One region of the Roseateles sp. genome, then DNA from elsewhere that is predicted to be linked to it. Evidence: predicted binding sites of a transcription regulator. Region 1 holds the regulator's gene; the other holds the start of a gene.
What was found. The regulator FliA, encoded in region 1, starts transcription of late flagellar genes. The targets are predictions, from matches to a motif close to CTAAAGTTTNNNNNNNNNNNGCCGNTA.

Region 1 (3,405 bases):
GCTGCCCCAATGAGTTCAAGGGTGCGCAAGCCGCCAAGGGCGAGCCGGCCGATGAAACCCAGTGGGCGGCCAATGTGCTGTCCCGCAATCTGCACACCGACGAAACCGGTCCTGCCCTGGAAGAGCAGGGTGGCGTGTTTGCCTTGATCGGCTCCACCGGCGTCGGCAAGACCACGACCACGGCCAAGATTGCCGCCGCCTTTGCCACCCGTTACGGCGCCGCCCACCTGGGCCTGATCACGCTGGACGCCTACCGGGTCGGCGCTCACGAGCAGCTGCGCGCCTACGGCCGCATCCTCGGCGTGCCGGTGCACACCGCCCATGACCGGGCCTCGCTCGAAGATCTGCTGGAGCTGCTCTCGGCCAAGAAGATGGTCCTGATCGACACCGCAGGCATGGCCCAGCGCGACAGCCGCACCCAGGAGCTGCTGGACATGCTGGCTCATCCCAGTGTGCGCAAGATCCTGGTCGTCAATGCCGCCCAGCAAGGCGAGACCATCGAGGACGTGACCACGGCCTGGCGTGCCAAAGATTGCCACGGCCTGGTGCTGTCCAAGATCGATGAGGCCGTCAAGCTGGCCCCGGCCCTGGACACCCTGATCCGTCACAAGCTGACCGTGCTAGGTGTCACCAACGGTCAGCGTGTGCCCGAAGACTGGCACCGTCTGTCGGCCCAGGCCCTGGTGCAGCGCGCGCTGCGCAGCACGGCCGCCGGCGCCTGGCGCATGGACAGCGCCGATGTGAACCTGATTTTCGCCGGAGGGCCCGCGCTTGGCTCTTCGCACACGGCCGCCATGGGCATGTTCTGAGCCCTGACGCAGCAGCCAACCGAGACTCACCCATCATGCGCGACGCTCACAGCACCTCTTCATCCCACGCCCCGCAGGACCAGGCCCATGGCCTGCGCCGCCTGTTCGCCAGCTCGCGGGTGCGCTTCATCCCAGTCGTCAGCAACCCCCATGTGGTGGGCGGCGGCGTGCTGCTGGAAGGCCTGTGCGAGGCCTTTGCAGAGCTGGGCCTGCACACCCTGGTGGTCGATGCCGGCGAGAGCTCGCCCAAGCCCTCCGAGCTGGCCAGCGTGGACCTGGCGTCCTGCGTGGAAAGCCTGTCCAAGGATGTGTCCTATCTGGCGGCCCGCGGCCTGCCGATGCGCTACATCAATGCCAACGGCTCGGCCGCGCAGTTCCTGGAAGCGGTGACCGATGCCGCTCCCTTTGCCGATGTCGTGTTGCTGCACGCCAGCGCCGCTGAGCTGGCCCGCGTGGTGGCCCTGCGCGAGGTGCGCCCGGTGCTGCTGGCCGACACCGACAGCATGAGCGTCACCCATGCCTACGCTGGCATGAAGTGGTTGGCCAGCCGAGCTGGCCTGATGGTTTACAGCCTGCTGCTGGCCAGTTCGCCCCAGCTGCGCCTGTCCGACCGCATTGCCCAGCAGATCAGCTCTTGCGCCGATGGTTTTCTCGGTGCCGTGCTGCGCGACTGGGCCTGCCTGGACCCCAAGACACCGCCGACGGCGCCGGTCTCGCCCGAGATTCGCCATCTGGCCCGTGAGCTGCTGCTGGCCGCCCCGCCAGGAGCCGCACTGGAAGCCTCGGTCAACGCCAGCCCGCTGCGCCCGCCCGTGCGCATGACGGCCGCTGCCCGCCCGGCCATGGCTGCCACCTACTGATTGCCGCAGGAGCTGATGATGTATACCGCCAAAGGCCGCCTCGATAACTCCTCGCTGATCAAGCAGTACAGCCCCTTGGTGCGACGACTGGCGCATCAGATGATTGCCAAGCTGCCCGCCAATATCGAAATCGACGACCTGATCCAGGTCGGTCTGATCGGCCTGACCGATGCGCTCTCGCGCTTCGACATTGGCCAGGGCGTGCAGTTCGAAACCTTTGCCACCCAGCGCATCCGCGGCGCCATGCTCGACGAGCTGCGCGGCGGTGACTGGATGAGTCGCGGCACCCGCCGTCAGCAGCGCGAGATCGAAGGCGCGGTGCGCAAGCTCGAGCAACAGCTGGGCCGGGCGCCGGTCGAGAGCGAGATCGCCGCCGAGATGAAGATCCCGCTGGACGAATACCAAGATTTGCTCGGCAAGGTGCGCGGCACCCAGCTGGTCTACCTTGAAGACATGTCGGGCGACGAGGGTGACGAGGACTTCCTCGACCGCCATGTCGCCGACCACAGCAACAACCCCATGTTGCGCCTGCAGGACCACCGCATGCGCGAGGCCCTGGTGGCGGCCATCAAGAACCTGCCCGAGCGCGAGCAGCACATGATGAGCATGTACTACGAGCACGATATGAACTTGAAAGAGATCGCGGTCGTGCTCAAGGTGACCGAATCGCGCGTCTGCCAACTGCACAGCCAGGCCATCGCCCGCCTGCGCGTCAAGCTGCGCGACTGGTAATTCTCTGCTTCAGCGGCGCCCGTCGGTCTTTGCTGCTAGCCTACGAGGCAGCCGGGCAAACACTGCCAAAGGGAACGAGCCTATGTTTTTCGGACGGAAGCGAAGCATGTCAGGCGCGCAAGCGGGTGAAGACCCCAAGCCGCGATCGCCCCAGACCGCAGCCGGCGGCGAGCAGGCCCTGACGCAGCTGGTGCAGAGCCTGTCGCGCTCGGTGTCCAATGTCGGCCGTGATGCCGCCGAAGTGCGCGGCGTGCTGGAAGACGCTCAGAAGGTGGTGAACACCCAGGCCGAGGCCATGGGCGCCCTGTCCGGCGAACTGGTCCAGGTGCAGCAAGCCCAGCAAGGCATCAACCAAGCCACCGAGCAAAGCCGCCATGCGGTGCTGCGGGCCCGGCAGTCGCTGGCCGGCATTGGCAACGAGGTGGGCGGCATTGTGCAGACCTTGCGGGAGGTGTCCGACGCGGCCTCAGACATCAGCAAAATCGCCCTGCAAACCCGGCTGGTCGCCTTCAATGCCTCGGTGGAGGCCAAGCGCGCTGGCGAGGCCGGGCGCGGATTTGGCGTCGTCGCCGATGCGGTCAAGGACCTGGCCGGCAAGGTGGACGCGTCCTCCAAGGCCATCATGGGCACCTTGTCGGCACTTGATGCGCGCATCGAGGTGTTCAGCCGCGAGCTGCGCAGTGATGCCGGTCAGGCACACAAAAGCGCCATCCACCAGGCCTTCGCCGATGTCGAGCACGATGTCGACCGCATCGCCAGTTCGGCCCAGCAGAGCGAGCGCATCACCGCATCGCTCGGCGACCGTGCGCTCGAACTGGAGCAAGAGATCCAGCAGGCCATGATCAGCCTGGACAGTGCCGCGCAGTGCAGCAATCGTTTCCTGAAGCTGTCAGAGGAGCTGATCGAGCAGATCGCGGCCTCGGGCATCAAGGTCGAGGACGCGCTGTACATCGAGGCGGCGCAGCGCGGCGCTGGACAGATTGCCGACTTGCTGGAGCAGGCCT
Region 2 (3,405 bases), 3.1 Mb from region 1:
GGTAGTCCTTGACGCGGTGCCGCAGGGTCAGGTCTTGCGCACGGGCCGGGGCGCGGATCGGATCCGCCTGCACAAAGCCCAGACGCTGGATGGCCTGCGGCAGGCTGGTCGGCTTGAACAGGCTGCGGGCCACGGCATGGCGCCGCAGGTCTTCGATGGTGATGGTCTTGCTGTTGACGCCCATGAGCGGCCCTCCTGGGCGCCGAGCATAGGCAAGGGGCTGTGGTTTTGTCCAGCTGTTTCAGGGCTTGGGTGTGGCGCGCAGCAACTCCCTCTGCTCCACCGTGTCGAGCAGCATTTCGTAGCTGAAGAAGCGGTTGCGGCCATGTGCCTTGGCCGTGTACAGCGCGTCATCGGCGCGAATCAACAGGCCCTCTGCCGTGGTTGATGCATCGGGAACGCAGGTCGTGATGCCGCCGGACAAGCTGACGTGGCGGGCGACGGGCGAATCCGGGTGGGCGATATGGGCGTGGGTCAGAAGATGGGTCAGGGTTCGCGCATAGGTCATGGCGCCCGACCGGGGTGTGTTGGGCAGGACCAAGGCGAACTCCTCTCCGCCATAGCGGGCCACGCAGTCGCTCGGGCGGCGGCAGGCCTCGCTGAGCAGCTGAGCCACCTGGCGCAGGCAGGCATCACCTTCCACATGCCCCAGTTTGTCGTTGTAGCGCTTGAAGAAGTCCACATCGCAGAGCACGACCGTCAGCGGCGTGGCGTCCCGCCAGGCACGCCCGATCTCTTCATGCAGCCTGGCGTCGAGTGCGCGGCGGTTCATCAGGCCGGTCAGGCTGTCAATGCTGGTCAATTCCTGCAATTGCGCGTTGGCCAGGCGCAAGTCCTCGGACATCTCCAGCAGTCGCTGGCGCATGCCCAGCAAGCGCTGCATGGCGCGCAGCTTGGCATGCAAGACCATCGGTGACAGGGGCTTGATCAGGTAGTCGTCGCCGCCGGCGTCGATGCCTTGCCAGATGGCCGCATCCTCGTCGCGCTGGGAAAGAAAGAGGATCGGTGTCCAGCCCCCAGGCTCGGCCGCGCGCATGGCACGGGCGGTCCAGTAGCCGTCGCGGACCGGCATCTCCACGTCCAGCAGGACGATGTCGGGCCGGTGGCGGATGAACAGCTCCAGGGCCCATTCCCCGCTGTCGGCTTCGATGACGCGGTGGCCGACCCGGTCCAGCTCGGCGCTGACAGCGACGCGGGTGGCGCTTTGATCGTCAACGATCAGCACGGTGAGTGGGTTCGGCGAGGTGATGGCCATGGGCGGGTCTGAGGGGCTGTGGGTTGACGGTGGGGCGCTTGGGGCGGCGGGCGGGCGAGGAGGCTTCGCGCGGTCGCGTGATCGTCCCTGCGCTATCGGCGTTCAAGGGCATGGCTTGAGCATGCCTATCGCCTGGCGCGTCGGTTTTTGCTTTAGATCCGCGCATGGCGGCCGATAAGACGAGCACAGAGCCGATGGGCGCCTGACGCTCTGCGTGAGGCGCTTGGTCGGGGTCCGGCTGTTTGAGGAGAGGGCGTCGTGGCCCCCTCTCTTGTGTGCCTGGCCGGTCTGCGAGCTCTTCTTGTGTTGAACAGGGCAGGCGTCATCGCCTGGGTATGTCCATGACCGAAACCACCCAACTTGAAGCCAAGGTCCTGCTGCTCGAGCATGACGCGGCGCAATTCCAGGTCCTGAACGAGTTCTGCCGCGAGGTCGGCCTGATGGCGCTGCCGCGCTCGGCCGCCGATGCTTTGGCGACGCTGGCACAGAACAAGGACCTGGGCGGCGTGTTGCTGGCCGAGGACCTGCCGTGTGACGGCCCGGACGGCCTGCATCTGGCCCGCGCCATCCACAAGCTTCGGCCCGAGCTGCCCATCTTTCTGCGCCGCACCACCGAGCGCCAGCTGGCGCCCGAGGAAGAGGTGGTGGTGCGCCACCGCTGGAACACCGGCGATCTGGCGCATCTCAAGGCGGCGGTGGAGTACACCATCTTCAGCCTGCGCTACCCGACCAGCCTGGTGCATGGCATCGTCGACCTGACCCGCTCGGCCCTGGGCGCCATGTTCCCGAATGCCCTGGTGGTGTCGGAATCGCCCTATGTGGTGCATGACCGCATCATCCATGGCGAGGTGTCGACCCTGATCGCCATCGAGAGCACCTGGTGCCGCGGCTACATGATGCTGCAGACCGAGGAAAGCGCCCTGCGCCAGGGCCTGATCCAGGGCTTCAGCTACGCCGGCATCGGCGGCGACCTGAACTTCCGCGAGCTCAACAACATGCTCGGCGAGACCACCAACCTGATCTGGGGCGCGTTCAAGAACCGCTACATCCCGCCCCAGGCCTTTGCCAATCAGCAGACGCAGGTGCCCATCGTCATCAACCACGAGCACAAATACATCAGCTTCGGCTCGCAAGACCCGCAGCTGTGCATACGCTACCAGCTGTCTGACCCCTTCCGGCCGGGCCTGCCGCCCTTGATGATCGTGCAGCGCTTCATCTTCAACCTGCACTGGTCACCCGATGAGTTTGCCGAGTTCGATGCGGCGGCCCCGACGGTCAGCCCCACCGGCGAGCTGGACCTGTTCTGAGCGAATGACCCCTTGAATGAGCCCGCAACTGCGGCAGCGTGAGGAGAGAAAAATATGGCGAATGTTCTGGTGGTTGACGACTCCGCCACCATGCGTGAGATCGTGGCGGGCTTTTTGAATCAAAACGGCTTTCAAGTGGCCGTGGCCTCCGATGGTCGTGACGGTCTGCTGCAGCTGCGCAGCGACCCCGGCATCAAGCTGATCGTCAGCGACGTCAATATGCCCAATATGGACGGACTCACCATGGCCGACAAGATCCGCAAGGAGCTGGGCAACAAAGACGTGCGCATCATCATGCTGACCACCGAAGACAACCCGGCCATGCGCGCGCGCGGCAAGGAGGTCGGTGTCACGGGCTGGATCGTCAAGCCCTTCCGCGGTGATGCGGTGCTGGCGCCGTTCAAGAAGTTCTGCGGATTGAGCTGAAAAACCTGCGCCCATGAAAAAAGGCCGCTCCGGGATGCCGGAGCGGCCTTTTTGTTGGGTCGAGTTTTCGCTTGCGGCGTTTTGGTCTTTGCTCACATCGCTGCGCGATATGAGCATCGCCCAAGAACGGATGCCTCGCTGGCGCGAGGTGGGCCTTACAGCCCAGCTGCAGCACGAAGCCGGCAGTGCCGCAGCCTTGTGGTCTTCGCTCACATCGCTGCGCGATATGAGCAAAGCCCCAAAGCGGCGGGTCCGCCTTCTGCGTCCTCTGGCCTTTAAAGGCCAGCCGCTGCACGCAGCGCAGCCGCTTTGTCAGTCCGCTCCCACGTGAACTCGGGCTCTTCGCGGCCGAAGTGGCCGTAGGCGGCGGTCTTGGTGTAGATCGGGCGCAGCAGGTCCAGCATCTGGATGATGCCC

Region 2: a site for FliA is predicted at 1,406-1,432, ahead of ACQY39_RS06715 (chemotaxis protein CheX). Genes of this name have one in related genera too.

The regions. Positions count from the first base shown of each region.
Region 1 covers NZ_OZ253537.1:4,634,110-4,637,514, reverse strand. Annotated here, with positions in the region: gene flhF (flagellar biosynthesis protein FlhF) at 1-809, shown strand, start outside; gene ACQY39_RS19890 (MinD/ParA family ATP-binding protein) at 845-1,669, shown strand; gene ACQY39_RS19885 (RNA polymerase sigma factor FliA) at 1,688-2,401, shown strand; gene ACQY39_RS19880 (methyl-accepting chemotaxis protein) at 2,508-3,405, shown strand, end outside.
Region 2 covers NZ_OZ253537.1:1,553,921-1,557,325, forward strand. Annotated here, with positions in the region: gene ACQY39_RS06705 (DNA glycosylase AlkZ-like family protein) at 1-184, opposite strand, end outside; gene ACQY39_RS06710 (GGDEF domain-containing response regulator) at 242-1,255, opposite strand; gene ACQY39_RS06715 (chemotaxis protein CheX) at 1,597-2,562, shown strand; gene ACQY39_RS06720 (response regulator) at 2,617-2,988, shown strand; gene metK (methionine adenosyltransferase) at 3,264-3,405, opposite strand, start outside.